DNA from 3 places in the Micromonospora sp. WMMD961 genome. Region 1 is predicted to be linked to each of the others. Evidence: riboswitches for the same ligand, from Rfam matches in the RefSeq annotation. Region 1 holds a riboswitch; each other region holds the start of a gene.

The links. A riboswitch is a leader RNA that binds a small molecule or an ion and turns the genes downstream of it on or off. The one in region 1 is predicted to bind cyclic di-AMP.
Region 2: another riboswitch for cyclic di-AMP. It lies ahead of O7614_RS01915 (NlpC/P60 family protein); the one in region 1 lies ahead of O7614_RS04125 (hypothetical protein).
Region 3: another riboswitch for cyclic di-AMP. It lies ahead of O7614_RS11695 (C39 family peptidase); the one in region 1 lies ahead of O7614_RS04125 (hypothetical protein).

The regions. Positions count from the first base shown of each region.
Region 1 is NZ_JARUBJ010000002.1:852,691-863,118, reverse strand. Features, by position in the region: gene O7614_RS04170 (DUF6596 domain-containing protein) at 1-963, shown strand, start outside; gene O7614_RS04165 (alpha/beta hydrolase) at 1,096-1,305, opposite strand; gene O7614_RS04160 (CsbD family protein) at 1,355-1,528, opposite strand; gene O7614_RS04155 (heavy metal translocating P-type ATPase) at 1,603-3,858, opposite strand; gene O7614_RS04150 (hypothetical protein) at 3,871-4,032, opposite strand; gene O7614_RS04145 (copper ion binding protein) at 4,046-4,255, opposite strand; gene O7614_RS04140 (metal-sensitive transcriptional regulator) at 4,343-4,639, shown strand; gene O7614_RS04135 (heavy metal translocating P-type ATPase) at 4,646-6,706, opposite strand; gene O7614_RS04130 (YibE/F family protein) at 7,019-8,389, shown strand; cyclic di-AMP (ydaO/yuaA leader) riboswitch at 8,556-8,686, shown strand; gene O7614_RS04125 (hypothetical protein) at 8,691-9,710, shown strand; gene O7614_RS04120 (carbonic anhydrase) at 9,767-10,428, opposite strand, start outside.
Region 2 is NZ_JARUBJ010000002.1:387,294-397,721, reverse strand. Features, by position in the region: gene O7614_RS01955 (dihydrofolate reductase family protein) at 1-635, shown strand, start outside; gene O7614_RS01950 (VOC family protein) at 703-1,047, opposite strand; gene O7614_RS01945 (ATP-binding cassette domain-containing protein) at 1,228-2,172, shown strand; gene O7614_RS01940 (ABC transporter permease) at 2,169-2,918, shown strand; gene O7614_RS01935 (BTAD domain-containing putative transcriptional regulator) at 2,902-6,039, opposite strand; tRNA gene O7614_RS01930 (tRNA-Gly) at 6,310-6,383, opposite strand; gene O7614_RS01925 (pyridoxamine 5'-phosphate oxidase family protein) at 6,605-7,162, opposite strand; gene dcd (dCTP deaminase) at 7,240-7,818, shown strand; gene O7614_RS01915 (NlpC/P60 family protein) at 7,879-8,919, opposite strand; cyclic di-AMP (ydaO/yuaA leader) riboswitch at 8,933-9,068, opposite strand; gene O7614_RS01910 (C40 family peptidase) at 9,261-10,274, opposite strand.
Region 3 is NZ_JARUBJ010000002.1:2,466,581-2,477,008, reverse strand. Features, by position in the region: gene O7614_RS11710 (bifunctional cytidylyltransferase/SDR family oxidoreductase) at 1-1,005, shown strand, start outside; gene O7614_RS11705 (CDP-glycerol glycerophosphotransferase family protein) at 1,039-2,709, shown strand; gene O7614_RS11700 (alpha/beta hydrolase) at 2,714-3,460, opposite strand; gene O7614_RS11695 (C39 family peptidase) at 3,606-4,454, opposite strand; cyclic di-AMP (ydaO/yuaA leader) riboswitch at 4,688-4,829, opposite strand; gene O7614_RS11690 (hypothetical protein) at 5,114-5,884, opposite strand; gene O7614_RS11685 (hypothetical protein) at 6,098-6,478, opposite strand; gene O7614_RS11680 (acyltransferase) at 6,573-7,781, opposite strand; gene O7614_RS11675 (glycosyltransferase) at 8,081-9,250, shown strand; gene pseI (pseudaminic acid synthase) at 9,384-10,428, shown strand, end outside.

The DNA of each region.
Region 1 (10,428 bases):
GACGCCGACGACACGCTGACCCTGCTCTTCCTCTGTTGCCACCCGGCGCTGACCGGATCGGCGCAGGTGACGCTCACCCTGCGCGCGGTCGGCGGTCTCAGCACCGCCCAGATCGCCCGGGCGCACCTGGTGCCCGAGGCGACGATGAGTCAACGGATCCGCCGCGCCAAGCAGCGGATCGAGGCCGCCGGTGCCCGGTTCACCATGCCCGAGCCGGCCGAGCGGGACGAGCGGCTGCGGTCGGTGCTCCGGGTGCTCTACCTGATCTTCAACGAGGGGTATACCGCGTCCAGCGGGCCGGACCTGCACCGGGGCGACCTGACCGGCGAGGCGATCCGGCTGGCCCGCATCCTGCGCGGGCTGCTGCCGGACGACGGCGAGGTGACCGGGCTGCTGGCGCTGATGCTGCTGACCGACGCGCACCGGGCGGCCCGGCTCGGCCCGGACGGGGAGTTGGTGCCCCTCGCCGAGCAGGACCGCACCCGGTGGGACGCCGCCGCCATCGCGGAGGGGATCACGTTGATCACGGAGGCGTTGACCTGGTCGCCGCCCGGCCCGTACCAGCTCCAGGCGGCGATCGCCGCGGTGCACGCCGAGGCGTCGACGGCGGCGGAGACGGACTGGCGGCAGATCGTCGCGCTCTACCGGCTGCTGGCCCGGATCGCCCCGAACCCGATGGTCACCCTCAACCAGGCGGTGGCGGTGGCCATGGTGGAGGGCCCTCGGGCCGGGCTCGACCTGCTCACCGCGCTGGACGCCGACGAGCGCACCGCCGGGCACCACCGGCTCGCCGCCGTACGTGCGCACCTGCTGGAGCTGGCCGGTGAACCCGGGGCGGCGCGGGACGCGTACCTGGCGGCGGCACGCGGCACCACGAGCCTGCCCGAGCAGCGCTACCTGGAGCTGCGGGCCGCCCGCCCGACGGGGACCCGCGCTCCTCAGGGCGGCGCCCTGGACGAGTAGGTCCTCACCCCGGCTGGGGCTTGGGCGCGCCCGACGGTGACCGTCGGTCACCTGCACTCGTCGGGCGCCACCCGCCGCAGCTGACCACACCGCAGGCCGCCGGGGGTTCCGCGACGGCCGGCGGGCGGGCGGTCAGACTTCGGGCTCGACGGCCGGGCAAACGGCGTCCCGAGCCGGCACCACCAGGTCGATCAGGTAGGCGTCGACGGTCTGCTGCACGCACGGGCTGCTGCTGTAGCTGCCGTGCCCCCACCCCTGGTAGGTGAGCAGCACGCCGTGCCGGCCCAACTGCCGGGCCACGTTACGAGCCCAGCCATAGCCGCTCGCCGGGACACGCAGCACGCCGGGTCGGTGAGAGATCACCGACCCGGCGTGCGGGGTACGTCGTACGTCAGCTCTTGAAGGCGTCCTTAATCTTCTCGCCGGCCTGCTTGAGCTTGGCCGTGGACTGGTCAGCGCGACCCTCGGCCTCGAGCTGCTCGTTGTCGGTGGCCCGACCGGCGCCTTCCTTCAGCTTGCCGGCCGCGTCCTCGCTGGCGTTGTTGATCTTGTCGTCGAAACCCATCGTCAACCTCCATCGCTAGCGTCGCTACGACATCAGCAATACCCCCGCCGTCACCGGTCCAACCATTACCGCCATCACAGTCCGCTGTCGGCGGCCGCCGACCGGAATCGGCGCAGCCGCAGACTGTTGGCCACCACGAAGACCGAGGACAGCGCCATGGTGGCACCGGCGATCATCGGGTTGAGCAGACCGGCGGCGGCCAACGGCAGGGCGGCCACGTTGTAACCGAACGCCCAGAACAGGTTGCCCCGGATGATGCCGAGCGTGCGTCGGGACAACCGGATGGCGTCCACCGCGGCGTCCAGGTCACCCCGGACGAGAGTGAGGTCGGACGCCTCGATCGCCACGTCGGTGCCGGTGCCCATGGCCAACCCGAGGTCGGCCTGGGCCAGCGCCGGGGCATCGTTGACCCCGTCACCGACCATCGCCACCGACCGCCCCTCGGCCTGAAGCCGCTTGACCACGTCGACCTTGCCGGCCGGCAACACCTCGGCGATCACCTCGTCGATGCCCACCTCGGCCGCGACCGCTCTGGCCACTGCGGTGTTGTCCCCGGTCAGCAGGACCGGAGTGAGCCCCAGCGCACGCAGCCGGGCGACCGCCGCCCGGCTGGTCGGCCGGACCACGTCGGCAACCGCGAGCACGCCGCGGGCCCGCCCGTCCCAGCCAGCGACGATCGCCGTCCGGCCGGCGGCCTCCGCCTCGCTGACAGCCCACTCGACCTCCGGCGGTACGTCGACCTGCCGCTCGCGCAACAGCCGGGCGCGGCCGACCAGCACGACCCGACCGTCCACGGTGCCGGTCACGCCCAACCCTTCGAGGTTGCGGAAGCCGTTCACCGGAGGCAGCGCACCGGCCTCGGCGGCACCCGTGGCGACCGCTCGGGCGATCGGGTGCTCGGAGGCGGCTTCCACCGCGCCGGCGAGCCGGAGCAGCTCGGCCCGGTCCTCCCCGCTCGCCGGCACCACATCCACCAGCGTCATCCGGCCGGTCGTGACGGTGCCCGTCTTGTCCAGCACGACGGTGTCCACCCGGCGGGTCGACTCCAGGACCTCCGGCCCCTTGATCAGCACACCGAGCTGCGCTCCCCGACCGGTGCCGACCAGCAACGCCGTCGGGGTGGCCAGGCCGAGCGCACAGGGGCAGGCGATGATCAGCACGGCCACGGCGGCGGTGAACGCCGCGGTCGGGCCCGCTCCGGTGCCGAGCCACCAGCCGAGGGTGCCGACGGAGAGCGTGATGACGATCGGCACGAAGACACCGGAGATCCGGTCCGCCAACCGCTGCACCGCCGCCTTGCCGCTCTGCGCCTGCTCGACCAGGTCGGCCATCCGGGCGAGTTGGGTGTCCGCACCGACCCTGGTCGCGGTGACGATCAGCCGCCCGCCCGCGTTGATGGTGGCACCGACCACACGGTCACCGGGGCCGACCTCGACCGGCACCGACTCACCGGTGAGCATGCTGGCGTCGACGGCGGAGGTGCCCTCGTCGACCACCCCGTCGGTGGCGATCTTCTCCCCGGGGCGGACCACGAACCGGTCGCCGACGGCGAGCCGGTCCACCGGGATCAGGCTCTCCACCCCGTCGCGCAGCACCGCCACCTCGCGGGCGCCGAGTTCGAGCAGGGCCCGCAGGGCCGCGCCCGCGGTGCGCTTGGATCGCGCCTCGAAGTAGCGTCCGGCCAGGATGAACACCGTCACCCCGGAGGCCGCCTCCAGGTAGATGTTGCCGGTGCCCTCGGTGCGGGTGATGTCGAGGCGGAACGGGTGCGTCATCCCGGGCATCCCGGCGTCACCGAGGAACAGCGCCCAGAGCGACCAGCCGAACGCGGCCAGCGTGCCGAGCGACACCAGGGTGTCCATCGTCGCCGCGCCGTGCCGCAGGTTCGTCCAGGCGGCCCGGTGGAACGGCAAGCCACCCCAGACCACCACCGGGGCGGCCAGGGTCAGCGACAGCCACTGCCAGTAGTCGAACTGCCAGGCCGGGACCATGGCCAGCAGCACCACCGGCACGCTCAACGCCACCGAGACCCAGAGCCGCGTACGCGGACCCTGTAGCGGGTCCACCGAGTGCTCCTCGATCGGTGGGCTGGGCAGCGCCGCCGTGTAGCCGGTCTTCTGCACGGTGTCGATGAGGTCGTCCGGGGTGACCCCGTCGACGAACCGGACGGTGGCCTTCTCGGTGGCGTAGTTGACGGTCGCGCTCACGCCGTCCATCCGGTTGAGCTTCTTCTCGATCCGGGCGGCGCAGGCGGCGCAGGTCATGCCGCCGATCGCCAACTCGATCCGGTTCGGTGCCTCGGGTAGCGGTCTACTGCTGGTGGTGGTCATCGTCTTTTCCCGTCAGTTGTGCCCGTGCCCGGGGGTGCCGTGGGCGGCGCCCCCGGTCGGCTCGCCGGGGACGGTCACGTCCACACCGAGGGTCAGCGGCTCGCCCCCGGTCGGGGCGAAGTCGGCGAAGGCCCGCCACTGCCCGACGCCGGCCAGCCTCGTCACGGTGCGCATGGCGGCCCTCCGATCACGCGTCGACGAGGTGGTAGCCGGCCTCGTCGACGGCGGCCCGGACCGCCTCGGTGTCCAACGGCTGGTCGCTGTCGACGGTGACCCGGCCGGCGGCGAGGTCGACCTGGACGTCGTGCACCCCGGCGATGGCACCGACCTCGGCGGCGACCGCGCTGACGCAGTGCCCACAGGTCATGCCCTGCACCTGGTACGTCGTGTTGACCATCGAACGTCTCCTTACCGATACCGGGTGGGGGTATCCCACCGGAAGCGACCGTACCATACCCCCCGGGGGTAGGCTATCCTGGTCGGCATGACCGCACCCACCCCGATCCGCGGGTACACCGCCAGCAAGGACCAACTGCTCGCGCGACTCCGCCGCGTCGAGGGGCAGGTCCGCGGCATCGAGAAGATGGTCGACGACGACCGCTACTGCATCGACGTGCTCACCCAGATCTCCGCGATCCAGGCCGCCCTCGACAAGGTGGCGCTCGGGCTGCTGGACGGGCACGCCCGGCACTGCATGCACGAGGGGGCGGCCGAGGGCCGGGCCGACGAGATGGCCACCGAGATGATGGCGGCGGTCGGCCGGCTGATGAAGCGCGGCTGACGACTCTCAGTCCGCGTCGAGACGGACCCGGCGGAGCAACTGCGCGTTGAGCGCCACCACGATGGTGGACGCGGACATCAGCACCGCCGCCAGCGCCGGGCTCAACGCCACACCGGCCCCGGCCAGCACCCCCGCCGCCAGCGGCAGCGCCACCACGTTGTAGCCCGCCGCCCAGGCCAGGTTCTGTCGCATCTTGCGGTACGACGCCCGGGAGAGCCGGACCACGGCCCCCACCCCGCGCGGGTCCGACGACGCCAGGACCACCCCGGCGGACTCGATCGCCACATCGGTGCCCGCGCCGATCGCGACGCCGACGTCCGCCCGGGCCAACGCCGGTGCGTCGTTCACCCCGTCGCCGACCATCGCCACGGTCAGCCCTCTCCGTTGCAGGTCGGTCACCCGGTCGTCCTTCTCCGCCGGCAGCACCTCGGCGAAGACCTCGTCGACGCCGGGCCGGAAACCGAGTTCGGCCGCGACCGCCTCGGCCACCGGCCGGGCGTCACCCGTGATCATGGCGATGGTCCGGACGCCCTCGGCACGCAGCTCGTCGACGGCCCGCCGAGCCTCCGGGCGCACCTCGTCGGTCAGCGCGAACGCGCCGAGCACGGTCTCCGGCAGCCGCACCAGGTGTAGCACCGCAGCCCCCCGCGCCGACCACCGCCCGGTCGCCGCCTCCAGCTCAGTCGGGAGGGACAGGCCCAGTTCCCGCAGCAGGGCCGCACCGCCGACCGCGTACTCCGTGCCGTCGACCGTCGCCCGCACGCCGCGGCCCGGCAGCGACCGGAACCCGGCGGCCGGGAGCGGGCCGGCGGACCCGGCCGCCGCCACGATCGCCCGGGCCAGCGGATGCTCGCTGTCCGACTCGACGCCCGCCGCGATCCGCAGCACCTCGTCCTGCTCGACACCCGGCATCGTCACCGTGTCGGTCACCACGTGCTCGCCCCGGGTCAGCGTGCCGGTCTTGTCGAAGAGCACCGCACCGACGCTCCGCATCCGCTCCAACGCCAACCGGTCCTTGACCAGGATCCCGGACCGCGCGGCCAACGCGGTGGAGAGCGCGACGACGAGAGGGATGGCCAGACCCAGCGCGTGCGGGCAGGCGATCACCAGCACGGTGACCGCGCGAACCACCGCCTCGTCGGGGCGACCGAGCGCGGTCCAGACCAGCACGGTCAGCACGGCGGTGCCGGTGGCCACGTAGAACAGCGCGGCGGCGAACCGGTCGGCCAGTAGTTGAGCCCGTCCGCCGGAACCCTGGGCCTGCGCGACCATCCGTTGGATGCCGGCAAGCGCGGTCTGCTCACCCAGCGCCTCGACGCGGACCCGGATCGCCGAGTCGGTCGCCACGGTGCCGGCCACCACCCGCTCACCCGTCGACCGGGCGACCGGCCGTGACTCACCGGTGATCATCGACTCGTCCAGCTCGGCGGCGCCGTCGACGACCCGACCGTCCGCCGGCACCCGACCGCCCGGGCGGACCAGCACCACGTCACCGACCCGCAGGCCGGACACCGGCACCGCCTCGACCTGCCCGTCCGCCGCGACCCGCTCGGCCTCGTCCGGCAACAACGCGGCCAGCGCCGCGAGTGCTCCCCGGGCCTGCCCGATGGCCTTCATCTCCTGCCAGTGCCCGAGCAACATGATGGTGACCAGCGCTCCCAACTCCCACCAGAAGTCCAGGTCGAAGGCACCCACGCTGGTCGCCAGTGACGCCGTGTAGGCCACGGTGATCGCCATCGCGACCAGCAGCATCATTCCGGGTGCCCGGTCCCGCACCTCCCGCACCGCACCGACGAGGAACGGCCAACCGCCCCACCAGAACACCACCGAGCCGAGCACCGGGCCCACCCAGGAGCGACCGGGAACGTCCCAGCTCAGACCCAACTGGTCCGACACCAGGCGGCTGCTCAGGACCACCGGGACGGTGAGAGCCAGGCAGACCCAGAAGCGACGGCGGAACATCCCGGGATCGTGTCCGGCGTGCTTGTCGTGCCCGGCGTGCTCGTCGTGCTGCGACGGCGCGGCCGGGGCGTGCCGTCCAGGGTCGTGCGGTGACGGTACGGGCATGTCTCCAACATGCCGGTCCGGGAACCTCCCCGCGCGCGGTTCGACCACCGACACTCCGTCACGACCTGCGATCTCCCAGCCTCCCTGGTTAGCATTCCCCACGATGACCCCCCGTAGACCGAGGCACGAACAGGCACCGGCGCCGCTTCGCGGCGGCGTCGCGGCTGGCCGTTCGGGCCCGGCGCTGACCGTCCGTGATCAAGCGGTCGTCAGCCGGCGAACGGTCGCGTTCTTCCACCGGGTTTCGACAGTGACGGTGAACCGACCGGCCCACTGACACGTACCCCGCACCGGATCGTTGGGAGTCTCACAGTGGGTTCCGACCACACCCGTCCCGCTCCGTCCGCCCCGCCCCGGGTCCGACGGATCCTCGTCATGACCGTGGTGCCCCTCTTCGTCGCCACGGTGCTCGCGGCCGTGCTCCTCTGGCCGCGCGGCGGCTCGCCACAGTCCGACGGCGGGGCGGACGTGCCGCGCTACCCCGGCACGGTGACCCGGGTGGTGACCGAGCCGTGCCCGCCGACGCCGTCGACACCCGAGGGCACACCGCGCGTCGGCGACGGGCGCTGTGGCACTGTCGACGTCCGCGTGGACGACGGACCGTCGGCCGGCCAGCAGGTACGCACGCCGGTGCCGGACGGGCCCGGAGCGCCCCGGGTCGAGGTCGGCGACGAGATCATCCTGGTGGAGCTGACCGACCCCACCGATCCCACCATCAGCAACTGGAACATCGCCGAGCACCAGCGGGGCACCCCGCTGTTGTGGTTGGCGGTGGTCTTCGCCGCCGCGATCGTCGCGTTCGGTCGGTGGCGGGGCCTGGCCGCGCTCGCCGGGCTGGCCGCCAGCTTCGCGATCCTGCTCACCTTCGTGCTGCCGGGCATCAGCGCGGGGAGGTCGCCCCTGCTGGTCGCCGTGGTCGGCGCCGCTCTGATCATGTTCGTGGTGCTCTACCTGACGCACGGGGTCACCGCACAGACCTCGGTCGCGGTGCTCGGGACCCTGGGCAGCCTGGTGTTGACCGGCGTGCTCGCCACCATCGCCACCGCCGCGACCCACCTCACCGGTTTCGGCAGCGAGGAGGCCACCACCCTCTCGATGTTCCAGGGCGACGTGGACCTGCACGGCCTGCTGCTCGCCGGAATCATCATCGGATCGCTCGGGGTGCTCGACGATGTCACGGTCACCCAGGCGGCCACCGTCACCGAGCTGGCGTACGCCAACCCTGGGCTGACCCGGTTGCAGCTGTACCGTGCGGCAACCCGGGTCGGTCGAGCGCACATCGCGTCCACTGTCAACACCATCGTGCTGGCGTACGCGGGCGCGTCGCTGCCGTTGTTGCTCCTGCTCACCGCCGACGCGCGGCCGATCGGGCAGATCCTGACCAGCGAGTTCCTCGCCCAGGAGATCGTCCGCAGCGCGGTCGCCACCCTCGGCCTGATCGCCGCGGTGCCGCTGACCACCGGGCTGGCCGCAATGGTGACCGCCGCCGGTCGCACCGACACCACGTCGCCCGCCGACGCTCCCGCCCCGCGACCGCAGACGGACCGGGCGGAGGCACTGGCCGCACTGATCTCACCGCGAACGGGTCACCCCGACGAGTCGGACCCGACGCGGACCTCACCCCCATCCACCGCCGCCGACCGGTGGCCGGAGCCGAACAGGAGCACGGATACGACATGGTGACACTCCTCAGCGTGACCAGATCGGGCCTCCACCCTGAGAACCACGTCACTGGTCACTCAACGCTATGGCGAAATGACACTTTTGGTCGGCATCCAGGCATAGCTCAGCCGGTCGACTCTCGGGTAACCTCGCTGCCGGTCACCGATGAAGGCGCGAAGCGGCGCCTGCGGTGCCACCGCCCAATCGCCAACCGGCGAGCCGGGGACCCAGTTACGTGGGGTGAATCCGCGTCAGCGGTAGGGGCCACTTCCGCCCCGAACCCGTCAGCTAACCCGGTCGGCGGTCGACGGAAGGGAACATTGTGACGGCACCCCTACGCCGCTGGTTGACACCCGTGGTGGCCGTGATCGCCGCACTGACCATGCTCGCCGGGCCCCTCCCGGCCCACGCCGCCCCGACGACTCCCACCCCGTCCGGGCACGAGGAGGACGACGAGCCGCAGCTGCTCACCGACGTCATCGAGCAGGCCAACCGCGACTACTCCGCAGCCAAGTCCCAACTGGACAAATCCAAGAAGCGGCAGGGTGAGCTGGCGCAGGAGGTCGATCGGGCCCAGGCCGACCTGGACGCGTTGACGCCGCAGGTCGGGCAGATCGCCGCCCAGTCGTACCGGACCGGCCGCATCGGCGCGCTCGCGGTGCTGCTGGAGAGCGAGGCTCCCGACTCGTTCGTCCAGCGCGCCTCACTGCTCGACGAGCTGAACATGGTGCACGAGAAGAAGCTCGCCGAGGTCAACACGGTGAAGGCCCGCGCCGAGCAGGCCAAGCTGGCCCTCGACGCGGAGGTCCGCGAGCAGCAGAAGCAGACCGCCCTGATGGCGAAGCGGAAGAGCGAGGCGGACAAGGCGCTCTCCCTCGTCGGCGGCAAGGGCTTCACCGGCGGCCTGGTGGACGCCACCTCGAAGGTTGCCAAAATCGGCCCGGGTCGCACCGCCGACGGTGACTGGAAGCCGCAGTCGTGCAGCGAGAAGGACCCGACCACGTCCGGTTGCGTCACGCCCCGCACGTTGCACGCGTACAAGGAGGTCAGGGCGGCCGGCTTCAACCGGTTCGTCGGCTGCTACCGCTCCGGCGGGCCGTGGGAGCACCCGAAGGGCCGCGCCTGCGACTGGTCGCTGCAGAAGAGCGGCTTCGCCCCGTGGCACAACGACGACACCCGGAAGTACGGCAACAATGTCGCCGCCTTCCTCATCCGTAACGCCGACCGGCTGGGCATCTACTACGTGATCTGGAACCGGCAGATCTGGTTCCCGGCGACCGGCTGGAGTTCGTACAGCGGGCCGTCGAACCACACCGACCACGTCCACATGTCGCTGCTCTGACCCGCCGGATCCTCGACGCGAGGGCCGTTCCGCTTCGCGGGGCGGCCCTCGTCGCGTCAGGCGGCGGCAGGCGCGGCCGGGTCGGTGGCGAGGGTCGTGAAGCCGGCCGGCACCGCGGCCACCGGGCGTGCCTCTCCAGCGGCGAGCCGGTACGACACACCCACTACCGCGCACCGCCCCTGCGCCACCTCGTCGGCCAGCACGGGCGACTGCCCGAGCAGGGTCTCGACGGTCTGTGCGATGTGGATGTCCACGATGCCGTCGATGTCCTGCACACCCTCGGCCTCGGCCCGGCGCAGACTGGGCAGCACGGCGTCGACCACCGCGGGCAGGTGGCCCGGCGGTCGGGTGCCGGTCGCTGCGGACTCCCGGGCCGCCTGCACCGCGCCGCACGAGTCGTGTCCGAGCACCACCACCAGCGGGGTGCCGAGCACAGTCACCGCGTACTCCACGCTGCCGAGCACCTCCGGGCCGGCGGTGTGGCCGGCGGTACGGACCACGAACAGATCACCCAGCCCGCGATCGAAGATGATCTCGGCGGCCAGGCGGGAGTCGGAACAGCCGACGATCACCGCGAACGGGTGCTGCCCGTCGGCCACGGCGGCCCGGCGCCCGGCGTCCTGGTTCGGGTGGCGAGGGGCACCGTCGACGAAGCGCCGGTTACCGGCGACCAACTCGGCGTACGCCCGGACCGGCTCGCTCAGCGCGGGTGCCCGGT
Region 2 (10,428 bases), 470 kb from region 1:
TGTTGCGAGTGCAGTGCTTCAACGTTTCGCGCGACGGGTTCGGCACCGGAGAGGGGCAGAGCCTGGAACGGCCCTTCGGCCACGCCGACCCCACCCCGCTGTTCTCCTGGCGGGCCGCCACCGCCAGCTTCGTGTACCGCACCGAGCCCGGCGGCAGCCGGGGTCTGGACGACTACCTGACCCGCGACGCCGAGTGCAACATCGGCGCCGAGATCATGGGCCGCAACAAGTTCGGCCCACAGCGTGGCCCCTGGGAGAACCATGACTGGCAGGGCTGGTGGGGGGAGAACCCGCCGTTCCACACGCCGGTCTTCGTGCTCACCCACCACGTACGTCCGTCGTTCACACTGGCCGACACCACGTTCCACTTCCTCGACGCCAGTCCGGCCGAGGCACTGGCCCAGGCGAAGCAGGCGGCCGACGGCCGGGACGTACGCCTCGGTGGTGGAGTCGCCACCATCCGCGAGTTCCTCGAAGCCGATCTGGTCGACACGATGCACATCGCCGTCGCGCCCGTCGACCTCGACCGGGGTGAGCGGTTGTGGGACAGCCCCGCCGAACTTCTCGACCGCTTCCACCTGGAATCGGTGCCCAGCCCCAGCGGGATCACCCATCTCCTGTTCTGGCGACGATGACCGCGGGTCGCAGACCGTGGACGGTCTCCGTTACGCCTGAACGGAGACCGTCCGGGATCCGTGCCTGCTAAGCGAGGCGGGACAGCACCAGCATGCGGTTGCCGTCGGGATCCGTGACCCGCGCGGACCGTTCCCCCCACGGCTGGTCGACCGGCTCCTCGACGACCGTGGCACCGCCCGAGCGCAGGGCGTGCACCGCGACGTCGCAGTCGTCGGCGTAGACGCACAGCTCCCAGCGGTGCGACTCGGCCGGGTCGCCGGCCTCCGGGTTGGCGGCCAGGCCGAGCTCGCTGCTGCCCAGCCGGAGCGCGACGAACTCCGGAACACCCTCGTCCGGGAACCGGTAGGTCAGCTCGAAGCCGACCACATCCCGGTAGAACCCGATCAGTCGTGGCAGGTCAGGTGTCGTCACGATCGGAAAGGCTTCGGTGAACACGGACCACCTCCGAGCCGGACACTAGCCGGTGCCGGGGCCAGCTGGAACTACCACTGTCGATACCGGCGGTGTCGTCGCCGGGTAGGGACCCCGTGTCAGGGGTCGTGTCAGAGCCGCGTCAGGGGGATGACAGGCCGGCCGCCGATGGTAGACCGCATGACGAGTTCAGCGATCGCGGTCTCCGGACTGCGCAAGGCCTACAAGGACAAGGTCGTGCTCGACGGCATCGACCTGGACGTCCCCGCAGGCACGATCTTCTCCCTACTCGGCCCGAACGGGGCCGGCAAGACGACCACGGTGAACGTGCTGACCACGTTGGTGAAAGCCGACGGCGGGACCGTACGCGTCGCCGGACACGACGTCGCTACCCAGGCCAAGGCCGTCCGCGCGGCGATCGGAGTCACCGGCCAGTTCGCGGCGGTGGACGAGCTGCTGACCGGTCGGGAGAACCTCCAGCTGATGGTGGACCTCAGCCCGATACCGGCCAAGGACGGCAAACGGATCGTCACGGAGCTGCTGGAACGGTTCGACCTGACGGAGTCGGCGCAGAAGCCGGTGTCGACCTACTCCGGGGGGATGCGCCGCAAGCTGGATCTGGCGATGACCCTCGTCGGCGATCCGCGGATCATCTTCCTCGACGAGCCGACGACGGGCCTGGACCCGCGCAGCCGACGCACGATGTGGTCGATCATCCGGGACCTGGTGGCCGACGGTGTGACGATCTTCCTCACCACGCAGTACCTCGAGGAGGCCGACCAGCTCGCCGACCGGATCGCCGTCCTCGACCAGGGCCGCCTGGTCGCCCAGGGCACCCCCGACGAGCTCAAGCGCCAGATCCCCGGCACACACGTCCGGCTCCGGTTCGCCACCGTCGCGGAACTCGACGCGGCCGCCCGGGTGCTCAGCGACTCCACGCGAGACGACGAGGCACTCGCCCTGCGGGTGCCGAGCGACGGCGGGACGGCCTCCCTGCGCGCCCTGCTGGACCGGCTCGATGAGTACGCGATCAGCGCCGAGGGGTTCTCCGTGCAGACGCCGGACCTCGATGACGTCTTCCTCGCCCTGACGGGCAACCGCACCCAGGAGGTATCCGCGAAATGAGCGCCAAGTCCCACTCGATCGTCATGTTGCGCCGCAACTTCAAGCACATCGCCCGCAACCCGACCTCGGTGTTCAACGCGGTGCTGATGCCGATCGTGATCATGTTGATGTTCGTGTACATGTTCGGCGACGCCTTCAACGTCGGTGTCGACTACGTCGACTACGCGACTCCCGGCCTGATGCTGCTGGCGGTCTGCTATGGCCTGGGGGCCACCGCGACCGCGGTGAACTCCGACATGACGAAGGGCATCATCAACCGGTTCAAAGTCATGCACGTCTCCCGTGGCGCGGTACTGACCGGTCACGTCGTCGCCAGTGTGCTGACCAACCTGGTCGCCATCGCGGCCCTCGTCGGGGTGGCGTTCCTGCTCGGATTCAGCCCCTCGGCGACCCTCCTCGGTTGGCTCGGCGCGATCGGCATCGTCGTGCTGCTCGGTTTCGCCGCAGGCTGGCTCACCGTCGCGCTGGGCCTGTCGGCGAAGTCACCGGAGACCGCCGGGCTGGCCTCCGTACCGCTGGTCATGCTGCCGTTCTTCAGTAGCGCGATCGTGCCGGCGGACAAGATGGGGCCAGGGCTCCGCGAGTTCGCGGAATACCAGCCCTTCACGCCGATCATCGAGACCCTGCGCGGATTCCTCAACGGCACGCCGTCCGCCGGCGACGTGATCCCCGCCCTCGCCTGGTGCGTCGCCATCGCACTCGTCGGCTACCTGTGGGCGCGGTCCACGTTCACGAAGCGAGCGTGACCGCGACCAACTCCCTCCAGTTCGTCCGAGTGCCCTCCAGCGCCGCCTCTGCGATTCCCACATCGCCGAGGCGGCGCCGCACTGTCTGCTCGATCCGGGCCACGTCCGGGTGGGAACGATCTGGCCGTCCGCGGACGGAGTTGCTCGCCGCGAGCAGGCGCGCGGCCTGCTCGTACTGGTCCTGCCGTAGGGCGAGGTCCGCAACTCCGACGAGCGCCTGCGAGATCGACGGCGCGTGACCCGTCTCGGCAGCCGCCTCGCAGGCCGCGGCGCGGTGCCGACGGACCTCGTCGAGATCGTCGGCGAGGTACCCGAGCAGGTCGTGGGTCACCGCGCGGATGTGCGCCTGTTCGGCCTCGTCGCGCAACAGGCCGGCCACGACATCGATCTGCCGCGCCACCTCCTCCGCGTCGCCACGCCAGCGGGCGAGTTCCGCCTGCGACAGCGCCAACACGGCCAGCGCTCCCGGCCACGTGACCCGTCGCGCGTACCGCCGCGCCTCGGCCAGCGCCGACGCGCTGGACTCCTCGTCGCCCAACAACCAGTACAGCTGAGCCTGTCGCGAGCGCATCCGGATGATGTCCTCGACGGTGCCGACCTCGGTCACCACCGCGACCGCCTCGTCGTAGTACCCGCAGGCACGCGCGAACTCGCCGCGTACGGCGATCAGCTCCGACAACTCGGTCAGGGCGAACGAGATCCCGAACCGCTCGCCGAGAGCCCGGAACTCGGTGAGCGCCGACTCGAAGTACGCGTCCACCTCCGGCCCGTGCTGGCCGAGAATGATCCGCATCTTGCCGAGTTGCAGCCGGGCCAGCGCACGCACCCAGGGATCCTCGTCGTCCAACAGTGGCTCCCACGCGGCCAGGATCGCGTCCGGAGCCCGCAGCATGCGTTCCAGCGGGACCACGAGCGCCACGCCCGGGTGGCTGCCGTGACTGCGTTGGCTGACCTCGTACGCCTTGTGGATCCACTCCGCCGCCTGGCGCTCGTCACCCGGCCCGGAGTTGATGAAGAGCACGACCAGTGCGTACACCGTGGCCCGGATCTCGTCGGTCACCTCGCCGGGCGTCTCGGTGGCCGCGGTGATCAGCTCCATCCCTTCGGTCCGATGGCCGCCGAGCCACCAGTACCAGCCGCCACCGGCCGCCAGCCGCATCGCCGCTTCCGCCTCGCCGGCGGCGAGCGCACCGCGCATCGCGGCACCGATGTTGTCGTGTTCGAGTTCGAGGGTGGCGAGCCACCGCAGCTGGTCCGCGCGGCGAAGGTGCGGCTCCGCCGTCTCGGTGAGGTCGGTGAAGTAGGCCAGGTGTGCGTGGCGCGCGAGATCCGACTCGCCCGCCTCGGCGAGCCGCTGCGCGGCGTACTCCTTGATCGTGCCGAGCATGCGGTAGCGCGGCGCCTCGTCGCCCTCGGCGACCAGCAGCGACTTCTCGGCGAGCGCGGTGAGCAGTTCGAGCATCTCCTCCCGCTCGACCACGTCGTCGGCGCACACCCGTTCGGCAGCTTCCAGACTGATCCCGCCGGAAAACACCGAGAGCCGGCGCAGGACCGCTCGTTCGGCGTCGGTCAGCAGCTCCCAGCTCCAGTCGACCACGGCACGCAGCGTCCGATGCCGGGGCAACGCGGTACGGCTGCCGCCGGTCAGCAGGCGGAAGCGGTCGTCGAGCCGCCTGGCGAGCTGGTCGACGGACATGGTGCGCAGCCGGGCCGCAGCCAGTTCGATCGCCAGCGGCATCCCGTCCAGCGCCCGACACACCCGCGCCATCGTCGACGACGTGTGGGCGTCGAGCGCCAGATCCCTGCGTACAGCGCCCGCTCGATCCCGCAGCAACCGGACTGCGGGAGAGGATTCGATCTCAGCGGGGTCGGCGTCGAGGGCCGGCAGGGCCAACGGAGCGACCGGCCACAGCGCCTCGCCGGTGATGCCCAACGGCTCCCTGCTCGTCGCCAGGATCCGCAACCGCCGACACTCTCCGAGAAGTCGATGGGCGACCACCGCCGCCGACTCGATCACGTGCTCGCAGTTGTCCAGGATCAGCAGCGCCTCCCGCTCACGGATCGCGGCGACGAGTCGATCGATCAGCTCCAGGTTCGGTGCCTCGCCGAGCAGAGCGTCCCGAAGCCCGAGCCCGGCGAGCGTCGCCTGCACCACGTCACCGTCCGCGCCGATCGCGGCAAGCTCGACCAGCCAGACCCCGTCCGGCAGGTCATCGAGCATCAGGCGCGCGGTTTCCGTGGCCAGCCTGGTCTTCCCCGAGCCACCCGGTCCGATCAGTGTCGTGAGCCGATGTGCGGCGACGAGCGCACCCACCCGGGCGACAGCGTCGTCCTTGCCAACGAAGCTGCTCAACTCGGCCCGGAGGTTGGTCTTGCGGTTCTCCTCCCGCCGGCCCAACTCGCCCCGCAGCAACGCGACGTGCAACGCCGAAAGCTCCGGCGAGGGATCGACACCCAACGCGTCGGCCAGAGCCTCGCTCGTGCGCTGGTACACCAGCAGCGCCTCGTTGTCCCGACCGCTCGCGGCGAGCGCACGCATCAACAACATGACGAGCCGTTCCCGCACCGGGTGCGCGGCCACCAGGTCGGTCAACTCCTCGACCAGCTCGGGACCGCGCCCGAGGCTGATCTCCACGTCGAAGCGATCCTCCACAGCGGTCAGGCGCAGCCTCTCCAGTCGGGTGACCGCCGCCTCGAACGTCGCGCTGTCGATCACACCGACGTCCTGCATGGCCGCACCCCGCCACAGGGCGAGGGCCTCGCGGAGCCGCCGGACCCGCTGCGGACCCTCGTCGTCACGCGCCTGGCCGACGAGGCGTTCGAACCGTACGGCGTCGACGAACTCCGGTGCCACCGTCAACTGATAGCCGTCGGTCTGCCCCTCGATCGCACCGTCCGGCAGCAGTTTTCGCAGCCGGGACACCAGGCGGTGCAGGGCGTTCGCCGCATCGGTGGGCGGGCTCTCACCCCAGATCCAGTCCACGAGAGTCGCCTTCGAGACCACGTGAGCCGGGCTGAGCGCGAGGGCGGTCAACAGCCCACGGAGCCGTGCACCGGGCACGTCGATGACGGTGCCGTCGTCCGTGCGGACCTCGAATGGACCAAGTAACCCGACCTGCACCCCGCAGATCTTGCCACGAATATGAAGAGCCCCCGCTTTGCCGACGTGGCAGAGGCCCGCGGGTCACCGGCCGCCGCACGACACCCCGCGTGCGAGCGTTCTGAGTCGTAGCTCATGGCAGGGGTGTGCCTGCGGTGCCCGACAACCACTCGGGCCGGCGCTGATGCACGGGCGAGGCCGCCGCGGCAGCCGATGGCCGGAAGCTCGACGAGGTGACCTTGCAAGACCGAAGGCCCGCCCAAGATTTGAATCCTGGCCGGGCCTTCGTGGTGGAGCGGGTGACGGGAATCGAACCCGCACTGTCAGCTTGGGAAGCTGATGTTCTGCCATTGAACTACACCCGCAAGCGGCACCACTGTACCCGAGACGTCGAGCCTGTGCACCCAGGCTCCCCAGCCCGCCGCTGATCCACTCGGCTTGCTGAAAATCGGGGTATCCGAGCTGGCGGGACACCGCGACGTCATTGACGCGTAGTCGATCATGGGAGGCGCCGGGGCGGGGCGGGCGTACACCCGGTGTCGGCTCCGCCACGACGGAGCCGGCACCGACGTCTTTCGGGCCGCGGTCAGGCGGCCGTGCACTGGACGTCACGGCTGAGGCGGGTCGGGCGAGCCGGCGGTACGGAGACGGGGGCAGCCGCCGCCGACGAGGCGTGCGGGTCGAGCCAGACCCGAACAGCCGGCCGGCCCGGCGCGACGCCCGGAACGCCGGTGACCTGCTGCTCACGGCGGGTCAACATGGCCACGTCGACGGTGAACTCGAAGAGCCGCCAGTCGACCTGCGGCTCTGCCCGGGCGCTCTGCGCCAGTTGCGCCACCCGGACCGGATCGGTCACCGGACGAGCACGCCCCGCCACGTAAGCCTCGTCGTCGCTCTCCTCCGGAGGGAACGAGTGCAGCGCGTAACGGCCGTCGCGTTCGAGGTCACGGCGTTTCGGAGAGTCGATGATGAAGCAGAACAGACCCTCGTCCGTGATGACCGGGGAGACCGGATGAACGCGGGGCCCGCCGTCGGCGCGGACCGTGGCCAGATAGCCGAAGCCCGGCCCGTACTGCTGAAGGAGAACGCGGATCCCGTCGGCGAGGCGGGGCTCGTCGGCGGCGAAATCGGACCAGGAAGCCATGCGAGCATTCTATCGAACAAATGTACGATCAGCGACCTCGACACGCTGGTCATCGCGTGCCTCGCTATGGTGGTCCGATGCTGCTCTCCGACCGCGACCTGGTCTCCGAGATCAAGGCCGGCACGCTGGGTCTGGAACCATTCGAGCCCACGCTGGTCCAACCCTCCAGCATCGACGTCCGACTCGACCGGCTGTTCCGGGTGTTCAACAACCACCTCTACACGCACATCGATCCGGCGATGCAACAGGACGACCTGACCTCGGCGGTCGAGGTGCCCGACGGCGAGCCGTTCGTGCTGCACCCGGGCGAGTTCGTGCTGGCGTCGACGCTTGAGGTCATCTCGCTGGGCGACCAGCTCGCCGGCCGACTCGAAGGCAAGAGCTCACTGGGCCGGCTCGGGCTGCTCACGCACTCCACCGCCGGGTTCATCGACCCGGGCTTCTCCGGTCACGTGACGCTTGAGCTCTCCAACGTGGCGAACCTGCCGATCACCCTCTGGCCGGGCATGAAGATCGGGCAGCTCTGCATCTTCCGGCTCTCCTCGCCGGCCGAGCACCCGTACGGCTCGGTGGTCTACGGATCCCGCTACCAGGGCCAGCGGGGCCCGACACCGAGTCGCGCCTGGCAGCACTGGCGCACCTGGCCGACCCGCTGACCGCCTGACGGCGAGGGCCCGCCGCGACGGGATCGCGACGGGCCCTTCGGTCACTCTCGATCAGCCTGGACGGCCGTAGCTGTGGATCGGGCCGTCGTCGACCTTCTTCATCTTGACCGGTTGGCCGGCCTGTGAGGCGTGCACCACCCAGCCGTCGCCGACGTACATGCCGACGTGGTGGATGTCGCTGTAGTAGAAGACCAGGTCGCCAGGGCGCAGGTCGGCCTTGCTGACGTCCTTGGTGACTCGGCTCTGCTGGGCGGCGTTGTGCGGCAACGACACACCGGCCTTCGCCCAGGCGGCCAGCATGAGCCCGGAGCAGTCGTACGAGTTCGGGCCCTCGGCGCCCCACACGTACGGCTTGCCGATCTGCGCGCAGGCGAACTTGACCGCCGTGCCCGCAGCGCCGCCGGGATAGCTGGCGGGGCAGGGCGCCGGACGCAGCGGGCCGCCGCCGCCGTTGCCGTACACCTTGAGGCGCAGCTTCTGCAGCCGGTCGATCTCTTCGTTGATCTGCTTCTTCTTCGCCGCCAACTGGGCCTCGGTACGGGTCAGTTGGGCCACCATCTCGTCCAGCGGCGCCTTCTGCGCGGCCAACTCGTCCCGCAGGTCGGCCACCTCGCGTACGTCCTGCTGCTGGTTGTGCGCGAACCGGTCGAGCATTTCGAGCTGACTGACCACCTCGCTGGGTGACGAGCTGCCCAACATCGCGTTGACGGTCGAGACGGTCTCGCCCTTGTACGCCCGCACGGCCAGCGCGCTGACCTTGTCCATCGCGGCGTCGACCTGCTGTTCGAGCGGGGCGATCCGGGTGGCCAGGGCGTCCGCCTGCTTGCGCTTGACGGCGAGGTCGGCCCGGGTGGCGTTGTGCCGTTCGATGATCGGTTCGAGCTTGTTCCAGTCCTCGTCGATCTGGCGCTCGATCTCGGCGACCGACGGGTCGGCGTGGGCCACAGCGGCGCTGCCGGTCAGGACGACGGCGACGCCGACCAGCGCGGCGAGAGCGGCGGTGAAGCGGGACCAGCGTGGGCGCGGCACGATCGACGTCGGGCCGGCTGCTGCCGACCGCTCGGACGACGGCCGCGGGGCATGGAGTGCCACCGGGGTTCCGTACTCCTTCTTCCTGACCGCCTACCGGGTTAGCTGACGGGTTCGGGCGGGAAGTCGGCGCCCTACCGCAGTGGCTGCGGATTCACCCCGAGGGACCTGGGTCCCCGGTTCGCTCGGAAACGACTCGGCGGTGTCGGTCCGTTACCGCCCGGGCTGGGCGGAGCTGCTGTCGGGCCGACAAATGACCAGAGTAGAGACGCCTGTTACCGATCCGCAACCCGTGCGGCCGTGACACTCCGTACCGGTCGGGCAGGGTTACCGAGGGTGCGGACGGGTCCAGTGACGACAGAGGGCCCCGGTCGTCCGACCGGGGCCCTCGTCACGCTCGTGGATCAGCCGGGTCTGCGGAAACCGGCCACGGGCATGGTGTTGATGCTGGCCACCTGCACCGGTTTGCCGGCCCGCGGCGCGTGCACCATCTGGTTGTTACCCAGATACAGCCCCACATGACTCAGGCCGGAGAAGAAGAAGACCAGGTCACCGGGGCGGGCATCGGCTCGCGCGACCGCCTTGCCCTCATTCCACTGGTCACCGGTGTGGTGAGTGAGGTAGATCCCGGCCGACTTGTAGGCGTACTGGGTCAAGCCCGAGCAGTCGAACGAGTTCGGCCCGGTGGCGCCCCAGACGTACGGATCACCGACCTGCTGGCAGGCGGTCTTGATGGCCTTCTGGGCAGCCGTGCTGGTCACACCGTTGATTGTCGGGCAGCCGGCGGTCTTGACCGTGGTCTTGGGCATCGACGCCTCAAGCTGCTTGATCTCGGCGTCGATCTGCTTCTTCTTGGCCGCCAGCTCGTTCTGCTGCGTGGTCTGGGTGGCGATCAGCGCGTCCAACTTCTGCTTCTCGCCGTCGTACTTGGCCCGCACGGCCAGCACACTTTCGACCTCCTTGCGCTCCTGCGCGGCCAGCCGGTCGAGGACGGTGAGCTGCTCGGTGAGCGTGTCCGGCTTGACGCTGACCAGCAGCGATCCGATGTCGTGCGACGGGCCGGAGATGTAGTAACGGGACGCGAGGTCGCCGACCCGGTTGAGCGCCAGTTCACTCTGCAACGCCAGCGGCTCGATCTTCTTCTGCAGGTCTGCCGACTTCTGCCGGTTGACCTTCAGCTGCGCCCGAACCTTGTTGTACTGCTCGATGGTGGGCTCCAACTGCTCCCACTTCTTGTCGATCTGCGCCTCGATCTCGTCGACCGTGGGCTCGGCGTGCGCCGGCGCGGCGAGCAGACCGGCGCCGACTGCGGCGGCGGCGACCAGGACCAGCAGGCGGTGGGCGCCGCGGCGGAGGCGCCCTGGCCGAGCAGACATTTTCAGGTCGTGACGATGAGGGGGCATGGTTGCCACCGGCACCGACTCCTTTGCAACCGACCGCCGGGCGCCTCGCGTGAGGGAAGGGCCGAGGCAGACGACCCACAGCGGTCGGTGCCTCACATTAGGGAAGCTCGGAGCGGTAATCAAGGCGGGCGAAGGAACCATCACTGTCGTGCAACTGCTTGCACACCAA
Region 3 (10,428 bases), 1.6 Mb from region 1:
ATCCCGGTGCGGTCCCGGCTGCGCCGGGGGCAGACCCCGCAGGCGTTCCGTTCCCCCACCATCCGCGAGGCGTACCGCATCGCCGAGGGTGACCCGAACTTCGCCGCCACCGACGACTGCGGCGTGGTGCTGCGCTACCTGCCCGGCACCCCGATCAAGGTGATCGACGGTTCGGACGAGAACATCAAGGTCACCCACCCGGTCGACGTGCACCTGGCCGACAAGCTCTTCCAGCTCGCGGCGGCGCAGGCACCCCGGCTGACCGACCACCGCAGCTACAGCGAGGAGCTGACCGGCCGCACCATCGTGGTGTTCGGCGGCAGCTACGGCATCGGCCACGAGCTGACCGAGCTGGCCCGTCGATTCGGCGCCCAGGTCTTCCCGTTCAGCCGTTCCAGCACCGGCACCCACGTGGAGCGGGCCGAGGACGTCGAGGCCGCGCTGACGACCGCGTTCGAGGCCACCGGTCGGATCGACCACGTGGTGGTCACCGCCGGGATCCTGGAGCGGGGCGAACTCGCCGAGATGGACGAGGAGACCATGGACCGGGTGCTCCAGGTCAACTTCGTCGGCCCGGTGACCATCGCCCGCCAGGCGCTGCCCTATCTGCAGCAGACCAAGGGTCAGTTGCTGCTCTACACCTCCAGCTCCTACACCCGGGGGCGGGCCCGCTACGCGCTCTACTCGGCCACCAAGGCCGCCCTGGTCAACCTCACCCAGGCGCTCGCCGACGAGTGGGCCGACGTCGGCGTACGCGTCAACTGCATCAACCCGGAGCGGACCGCCACCCCGATGCGGACGCGGGCCTTCGGCGAGGAGCCGGAGCACACGCTGCTCGCCGCGGAGGCCGTCGCCCAGTCGTCCCTGGACGTGCTGATCTCCGACCTGACCGGCCAGGTGATCGACGTACGCCGGGCGCCCGGGGACGGGGCCACGCCGAGCGTGCCGGCGCAGGCCGGGCCGGGTCAGGTCGAGACGCCGGCCGACGTGGCGTCGGCCAACTGACGCCCACGGCTGCGGAACCACGAACGGAGCGACATGCGCGGCGACCTGGTCCGAAAGCTGGCTGCCCGCTGCCTGAGCACCGGGTTGGCCGTGCTGGCCTTCGTCGTGCTGGCGCTCACCGACGGCACCGGCTGGGGCCTGGCGTTGGCCGTCGCGGCCGTGGTCGCCTCGGCCGTCGAGCAGCGCATCCGGCCCGGTGCTGACCTCGTCGCGGAGACGACGCTGATCGCCGCCGCGGTCCTGGTGGGTTACTGGCGTCGGCTGGACGACGGTGTCGACCTGGCGCTGGTCGCCACCGCACTGGTCCTGCTGGGGCTGGTGCTGCTGGTGGGGCCGCTGCGTACCGCCGGCAATCTGGAGATGCGGACGGCGAACCTGCCGGTTCGCGCCTGGACGCCGTTGGTCGCCGACCAGCTCGGCACCGCGCTACTCGGGCTGCTCGCCGTGGTGGCCCTCGCCGCCGCGCTGACAGTGCCTGCCGTGGTGCCACTGGTCGCCAGTCTGCTGGTCGGTGCGGGCGCCGGGACGGTCGCCCTGGACCTGGCTCGGCGGCGGTTCCGGCCGGGCGTCGGCGGTGGGGCGGTGGGCCGCGCGCTGCGTCGGCACCAGCCGGAGTTCGTGCTCTACTTCTCCGCCCCGCCCGGCTCGGAATACCAGGTCACCATGTGGCTGCCGTACCTGCAACGGATCGGCCGGCCCTTCCTGGTCGTGCTCCGCGAGCCGGAGTTCCTGGCACCGATCGCGGCGGCCACCGACGCTCCGGTGGTCTACTGCCCCACCCTGCGGGCCATGGACGAGGCCCTGGTGCCGAGCATTCGGGCGGCGTTCTACGTCAACCACGGGGCGAAGAACAGCCACTGCATCCGCTTCACCCAGCTCACCCACGTGCAGTTGCACCACGGCGACAGCGACAAGGCGCCGAGCGCCAACCCGGTGTCCGGGATCTTCGACCGGATCTTCGTGGCCGGCCCGGCCGCGATCGACAGGTACGCCCGCGCCGGGGTGCAGATCCCCGCGGAGAAGTTCGTGGTGGTGGGTCGCCCGCAGGTCGAGTCGATCCAGGTACGCCCGGAGCCCGCCCGGGGCCTGGCCCACCCCACGGTGCTCTACACCCCCACCTGGACCGGGCACCACGCCGACGCCGACTACTGCTCGCTGCCGGTGGCCGAGCAGTTGCTGCGCCGGCTGCTGGAGCGCGGTGCGACGGTGATCCTGCGGGCTCACCCGTACACCGCGCAGAACCCGGCGTCGGCGCGCCAGTTGGGCCGGCTGACCGAGGTGCTGGCCGCCGACCGGGCCCGCACCGGCCGGCAGCACGTGTTCGGTGCGGCGGCCCGGGAGCTGAGCCTCACCGAGTGCGTCAACGCCTCCGACGCGCTGGTCTCCGACGTGTCCGGGGTGATCTCGGACTACCTCTACTCCGGCAAGCCGTACGCGGTCACCGACATGGGTGACGCGGGTGACCGGTTCGTGCAGCGGTTCCCGCTGGCCGGTTCGGGTTACGTGCTGCGCCGGGACATGTCCAACGTGGACGGTGTGCTGACGGACCTGCTGGACACCGACCCGCTGGCCGAGGCGCGCTGGGCCACCCGCCGCCGCTACCTGGGCGACTTCCCGGCCGAGTCGTACGCCGAGGCATTCCTCACCGCCGCGCGCCGGGAGCTGACGGCGACGGACGAGCTGGCCGCGCCCACACCGGTGTAGCTCCTCAGCGGTACGGGTCGAGCAGCGCCAGCACCGCCGCCGGGTCCTCCACGTGGGCGTTGTGGCCGAGACCGGGCAGCGTGGTGACCGGTACGCCGTACTCCTTGAGCTGTTCGTCGGTGACCATCGGGTCGTGCTCCCCGCGCGCCAGCACGACCGGCACGTCGGTCGCCGCGAGAAGCGCGGCCAGGTCGGGCTCACCGACGGCGAACGCGGTCGGGTCCATGGCGAGGCGCCACCGGCCGTCGACCTGACGCAGGCCGGCGTCCACCACCGGGTGGTCCGGCGGGACCAGGCCGGCCAGGCCGGACACCCGCAGGTAGCGGCGGGCCGCCTCGGCTCGGGTGGCGAACCAGCTGACCGGGCGGGTGGCGAGGTCGGCGGCGCGGGTCAGCTCGTCGGGTGACCAGACGGCCTTGATGCCCAGCCCGACCACCGCGTCCACCGGCGTGCCGGCGGCGCGGGCGGCCAGCGCGAGGCCGACCACACCGCCCAGCGAGTGCCCGAGCACGACCAGCCGGTCACTGGCCGCCAGGCCGCGCGCTATCCGGTCGGCGAACCCCGCGAAGGTGTACGACGGCAGCGGCCCCGCCCAGCCGTGGCCGGCGAGGTCCGGTGCCAGCCACCGCCCCGTCCAGCGCTGCTCCAGCAACGGTGCCCACGGCAACCAGACGTCCCCGGTCGTACCCATCCCGTGCAGGAGCAGCAGGACCGGCCCGCGACCGGCTTGACCACCCGATTCATCCACCACGGCCGCAGTCTCCCACGGTTCACGGCCCGGTACGAGAGTCGTCATCCCCGCAACTCCCGGCGAGACACCGACGGCACCGACGAAGACGCCGCGGGCGCCGGCCCCTTGTGGGGGACGGCGCCCGCGGCGATCCAGCGTGCCCGGGTCAGGCGGAGTAGCCCCGGCTGGCGATCCAGTTGGCCAGGTCGATGGTGGTGATCCAGTACGACGGGTCGGCCGCGTTCGCCGAGTCGGCGATCCGGACGGTGCGGCCGTTGTCCTTGTAACCCACGACGGCGATGTAGTGCCCGCCGCCGTAGGAGTGCCAACCGCCGTCGGTGTCGGTGGCGTCGCCGACGACGTTGGCGACCACGCCACGGCCGTCGGTGATGGCCTTGACGACATCGGCCTGGAGTCGGTCCATCTGGGCCGGGCTGGGCGCGCCGGCGAACATCCGGGTCCGGTACGGGGAGCCCTTCACCTCGGCGTTGAGCACCCGGGTGGTGTCCTCGGCCGAGTTGGTGCCCATCTCGGTGGTGCCCAGTTCGGCGCCGAGTTCCTCCTGGGTGCGGTCGATACCGGCGGCGCTGAGCGCGTTACGGGTGGCCGCCGGACCGCAGTTGTAGTACGTGTTCTGCGCCTCGTAGTCGTAGTCGAGCACCTTGGTCGCGGGTGGCTTCGGCGGCGTCGGCTTGCGGGTCAGGTCCGGGTTGGCCTTGGCCTTGGCCACCGGCGCGGCGGCGCTGGTGGCCGGGGCGGCGGTGGTCGGCGCGGCGCTGGCCGACGGGGACGCCTCGCGCAGTTCGCTGCGGGAGGCGGCGACGTCGCTGCGCATCTCGGCGACCGTGGTCGCGGTGCGCTGGTTTGCGGGTGCGTCGTCGGCGGTGGTGAGCAGGGCGCCGGTGGTGGTGGCGATCGCGAGGGCCGCGGCGGAGGCGGCGACGATCTGGTACGGGCGCTCGGTGGCGAAACGGCGGAGCTGACGCTGCAGGGTGTGCTTCACGGGGTCCTCCACGGATCGGGGGGAGAGCGGCACACCGGCGACCGGACCGGCATCCGGGCAGGCGCCAGCGCGCGGACCGTGGTCCGCGGATGGTGAACCGCTCAGGGGAACGCCCGGCGCGGCCGGGCGGTCAGGCGATGACCCGGGGGGTCAGCTCACCGTCACTGGACGAATGAGCGGGGGCACCGCTGCGCCGTGGAGGCGAGGGAACAACCGAGGGGTGGAAAGGTGCTGCACGAGGATGGAACTCCTTCCGACACCGCCTACCGGGTTAGCTGACGGATTCGGGCGGGAAGATCGCCCTACCGCGGGCCGTGGCTCGCGGATTCACCCCGGACTTACTAGTGGGTCCCCGGTTCGTTCATCACGATTGAGCGGGTCGGCGCGGCGTCGCCTCTTGCGATCGGTTACCGCACCGGACGGGACGACACTACTGGTCACTCCACGCCCTGCCAAGCCAGGTTCACCTGCGTAAACCTAAATCGGGGCGGCAATTTCTGCGCGTATTGCCGATGACGTGACTCGATGGGACAAGCGGATGCGGCGACGCCTGTGGGCGATAACCGGACAGGCCGCCGAGAACGCGACCAGAATCACCGGAAGAATCGCGCCGATCGCGCCGGACGCCCGATTCCCCGTCAGCGTGAGCCGGCTCACGTCACGGATCGGGCTCAACTCACCCGGGCCGGGCGCCACCGTGCCACGACAGCCGGTCGGAACGCACCGGTCACCGATCGCCGGGCGGATAGCGGGTTCGGTCGCAGCCGGGCCGCCGCCGCGTAGGCCTCGGTGGCGAGGACGCACGCTGAGTCGGCAGCCAGTTCCGCGTCCCGCCAGGCAGCCCGCTCCCGGGCCGCCGCGGTCTCGTAGTCGGCCAGCCTCGCGTCCCGGATCGCCCGGCTGAGCAGCACCTCCTGCTCGACCGGGTGCCGCCGGGGGTCCCAGCCGCGCCGGTGCGCGAACACGTCGCCGAGCTGCGTCATGGTCAGGTCGCCCCGCCAGTACGCCGCCATCGCCGCCCGGTGCAGATAACGCTCCCGGGCGGCGTACTCGGCCGGGGTTCGGGGCGTGTACGGGGTGGGCAGCGCCCCGGCACCGGCGAAGCGACGGGCGGCGGTGTCCGCCTCCTCGTAACCGCCCCAGGCCCGCTCCATCTCCTCCTGAGCGGTCAGCCAGGCAGCGCGTCGCCGCTGCGCGGTCCTGGCCGCGCCGGTTGCGGCGACCGCCACCTCCTCGGCGTACCGACGCCGGTCGACGGCCTCCGCGGCGGCCACCTCCCGGGCGGTGGGGGCGGCCGGGCGCGGATCGTCCGAGGGCCGGTCCCGTTCGGGGCGGGCCACCAACAGGGCGAGCACGCCCAGGGCGAGCAGGAACAGGGTGGACCAGATGGCGGCGGCCTGCGGCACCTCGGTCACGAACTGGTAGAAGACAGCGGTCTCCATGGTCGGCACCTCGGGGAGAGAGCAGTGCGATGGGAAGTCGCGCCGGCCACCGGGCCACGGCGGAGCACGGGCCGGTGGGGCGCGGAGTTGGTGGGTCGACAGGCGCGGCGGCGGGACGCTCGTCCCGAGCGACTCAGGCCCGGGTGGCGCCCGGGGTGACTCAGGCCCGGGTGGCGCCCAGGTGACTCGGCGCCCGGGTGGCGCCCAGGCGACTCAGCGCCCGGGTGGCGCCCGGGGTGCCCGGCCGCTCGGGCCGTGGACGAGGGGCAGCCGGTCGGACCCGGCCGTGCGCACCGGCAACGACCCGCTCGCGACGCCGGCCTCGGGGGGCGCGGGTTGCGCGGCGACCGACCACGCCGCGGAGGCCTCCTCGACCGGCCCCTCGGTCGCCCCCTGCGCCTCGTGCACGGCCTCCTGCGCGCAGGTGCACGGGCAGCTTGCCGGAAGTGCGCCGAGGGCGAACGGAGGTGGCACGGCGGCCGAGGCCGGGCCCGCGCCGAGCGCCAGGGCCGCGACGACGGCGAGGCTGGTCAGCACCCGCGTCGCCCAGCGCGCCACCCACCACAACGGACAGGTGAACGCGACCGGGAGCACGACCCCACGCTACCGTCGTGCCGACCTCCGCGCACCGATCACGGGCGTGTCGCCGCACGCCGCGCCGAACCCCCACTGAGCAGGGTGGACGGTGTCAGCGCGAGTCGACGTACGTTGATCGACCGCTGGTCTGCCCGCTCTCGCCGGCCGCGTCGGTCCGCGCGCCGACGGCGTCGGGTTCGGCCGCGCGTTGTCGGGGGACAGCCGTCGGACGGGCCGGGCGGCGCGGTGCGAGCCGACGCATCATCGGCGTCTCGACGAAGCGGTGCAGCAGCCCGGCGAGGACCAGGTTCACCACCAGGAAGCCGAGCACCACGACCGGGCCGCGCCAGCCCGTGAAGCCGGTCCCCCAGTCACCACTCCAGCGCAGCACGCTGGTCATCACCAGCACGTGGACCAGGTAGAAGGCGAAGGAGACCTCGCCGAGCCAGATCAGCGGCCGGGACCGCCACGGCGACCGCTTGTCCCGTACGTCGGCGTCCGCGGCGGCGGTGATCACCAACAGGTACGCGACCGCGAGCAGCGTGGTCCACAACTCCGCGGGGATCCACTGCGCGGCTGCCACCCAGGTACCCACGAAGATCACGCTGGCGACGGTCAGCCCCGGGCCGCGCCAGAGGCCCCGGCGCATCAGCTCGGCCGCCACCGCACCCAACCAGAACTCCAGCGACCGTACGGGCGGGAAGATCTGGGTGAACCACCACCGGCTCACCTCCGGCACCAACTGCTGGGCGGGCCAGAGCGCGAGGATCAGCAGCGGCAGCGCGACGATCAGCACCCACAGCAGCTTCGGACGGGCCTTGCGCAGCAGCGGCAGCGCCAACGGCAGGCACAGGTAGAAGAAGAACTCGCAGGAGAGCGACCAGCTCACCGTGTTGACGCTGTAGAACCAGCCCATCCGGGGGTCCCAAGCCTGCAACAGCAGCAGGTTCTCCAGCGCGACCGTCGGCAGGACCGGGTCGGCGAACCACCAGGCGACCAGCAGCGCGGCTCCCCACAGCACCAGGTGGTTCGGGTAGATCTTGGCAACTCGACGCCGCCAGAAGGTGCGCCGGGAGTCGCTGACCCGGGCCGACCAGACCAGCACGAACCCGCTGAGGATGAAGAAGAACTGCACCCCGGACAGGCCGAGGGTGAACAGCGCGTCGACCACCGCCTTGTAGTCCGGCTCGGCGATGATCCGCATGGTGCCGGCGTGGAAGCCGAAGACCAGCAACGCGGCGATCCACCGCAGCCCGGTCAGCGAGGGCAGCCGGGCGGGCGCGGCGGGCCGGGCGGTCGACACCGCAGCGGCGCTGGTCATGCCGGGATCCCGAAGTTCGGCAGGGTCACCAGCACGTCCGTATCCTCCTCGGCGCGGCGTCGGACGGCGCGACGGCGACGCCCGCGACGGCCCGGCAGGGCCGCACCGAGGCACCCTACCGGGTCACTCCCGGGTGAACCGGACGCGTCCCGCCCGCCGACGGCGCCCCGGGCCGCCGGACTGGTGAACTGCGGGCCGGCCGCCGTTAACCTTCCGCTGGGCGGGAGTTCAGGGACTCCACCATCGGCGGTCACGTCAGGTTCCGGGTTCGGCCACCCGGACCGTCAAAGGTGGCGGGCGTGGTCAATGAGCCGACGCACGCACCGCTGCTGAGCATCGTCGTGCCCGTGTACGGCGTCGAGGCGTACCTGTACCAGTGCCTGGAGTCGATTCGGGCCGACATCCCGGCGGGCGAGTCGGACACGGTCGAGATGATCGCCGTCGACGACGCCTCCCCGGACGGCTGCGGCGACATGCTGCGCTCCTACGCCGCCGGCCGCGACGGTGTCCGCGTCGTGCACCTGAGCAGCAACGTGGGTCTGGGCCTGGCCCGCAACGCCGGGCTCGACGTGGCCACCGGCCGGTACGTCTGGTTCGTCGACAGCGACGACTGGTTGCCGCCGGGCACGATCGCGGCGGTGCTGGACCGGCTGCGTCAGCACCAGCCCGACGTGCTGATGCTGGACCACCTGCGGGTGCACGAGGACGGTCGGCGGGAGGTCGACGCGAGCAGTCATCTGCTGCGCGGCATCGGGGGCGTGACCCGTCTCGACGACCAGCCGCAGCTGCTGCGGGTGCAGCACACCGCCTGGAACAAGGTGGTCCGGCGGGACTTCCTGGACCACCTGGAGCTGCGCTTCTTCCCCGGCTGGTACGAGGACATCCCGTTCAGTCACCCCCTGCTGATCGGTGCCGAGAAGATCTCCGTGCTGGACCGGGTCTGCTACCTGTACCGGCAGGGTCGGCACGGCGCGATCACCTCGACCCGCAGCGGCCGGCACTTCGACGCGTTCACCCAGTACGAGCGACTGTTGGACTGGGTCGCCCGCAAGCACCCGGACGAGCGGTTGCAGGCCGAGCTGTTCCAACTGATGATCAACCACTATCTGGTGGTGGTGGGCAACGACGGCCGGCTGCACCCACACCTGCGGCGGGACTTCTTCCACCGGGCCGCCGAGCACTACCGCCGGTACCTGCCCGCCGGCGGTTATCCGCTGCCGTCGGGCGTGACCGGGCTCAAGCACCGCCTCGTGGGGCGCGGCGACTGGCTGGCGTACTCGGCTCTGCGCCAGGCGCACCGGGTCGCCGGTCGCCTGCGTCGCCCCAGCCCCGCGGGCGACGTCGACACCGGCAGCGGTTCGGTCACCGCCGACGACGACCCGGGTCGGGGGGCGGGCGCCGCGACGACGGATGAGGGCGTCACGACCACGCAGCGGCGCGACGCGCTGGCCGGGAGCCGCCTGTCGTGAACGCCTCCACCGCACCACACGCCGGGAGCCGGGTCGGCTCCCGGCGCCCTGGTTTTCCAGGTCGTCCACCCGCCGGGCGGACGACGACAGCACCACCGCACCACGGTGCGGGCGTACCCGAGCAGAGGTCGGAATGACGGCGACAATCAAGATCGGACCGCACGCGGTCGGGGCCGGGGAACGACCGTTCGTGGTCGCCGAGATGTCCGGCAACCACAACGGCGACCTGAACCGCGCGCTGGCCATCGTCGACGCGGTGGCCGCGAGCGGGGCGCACGCGCTGAAGCTCCAGACGTACCGGCCGGACACCATCACGATCGACGTCGACACCCCGGCGTTCCGGATCTCCAGCGGGCACGAGTTGTGGGGCGGGGAGAACCTGTACCGCCTCTACGAGCGGGCGCACACCCCGTACGAGTGGCACGCCCCGATCTTCGAACGGGCTCGCGAGCGTGGTCTGACCGTGTTCTCGTCACCGTTCGACGCGACCGCCGTGGAGTTGCTGGAGTCGCTGGACGCGCCCGCGTACAAGATCGCTTCTTCGGAGTTGGTGGATCTGCCGCTGATCCGGCTCGTGGCCGGCACGGGCAAACCAATGGTGATCTCCACGGGTATGGCGACGGTCGCCGAGATCGACGCCGCGGTGCGGACCGCCCGGGATGGTGGTGCGGCGGGCATCGTCCTGCTGGCCTGCACCGCGTCCTACCCGGCGCCGCCGGCCGACAGCAACCTGCGCCGACTGCCGGTGCTGGCCGGCGCGTTCGACGTGCCGGTCGGGCTGTCCGACCACACGCCCGGCATCGGGGTGGCGGTCGCGTCGGTGGCGCTCGGCGCGTGCTTCATCGAGAAGCACGTCACGCTGGACCGGGCTGACGGCGGTGTGGACTCGGACTTCTCGCTGAACCCGGCGGAGCTGACCGCCCTCGTCGCCGAGTCGGGCCGCGCGTACGCGGCGCTGGGTGGCACCGCGATCGGCCCGACCCCGGCCGAGCGGGAGGGGCTGCGGTTCCGCCGTTCGCTGTTCGTGGTCGAGGACGTGCGGGCCGGCGACCCGGTGACCGCCCAGAACGTCAGGTCGATCCGACCGGCCGGCGGGCTGGCGCCGGTGGAGATCGACCGGGTGCTGGGCCGGACCTTCACCACCGACGTCCCACGCGGCACCCCGCTGAGCTGGAATC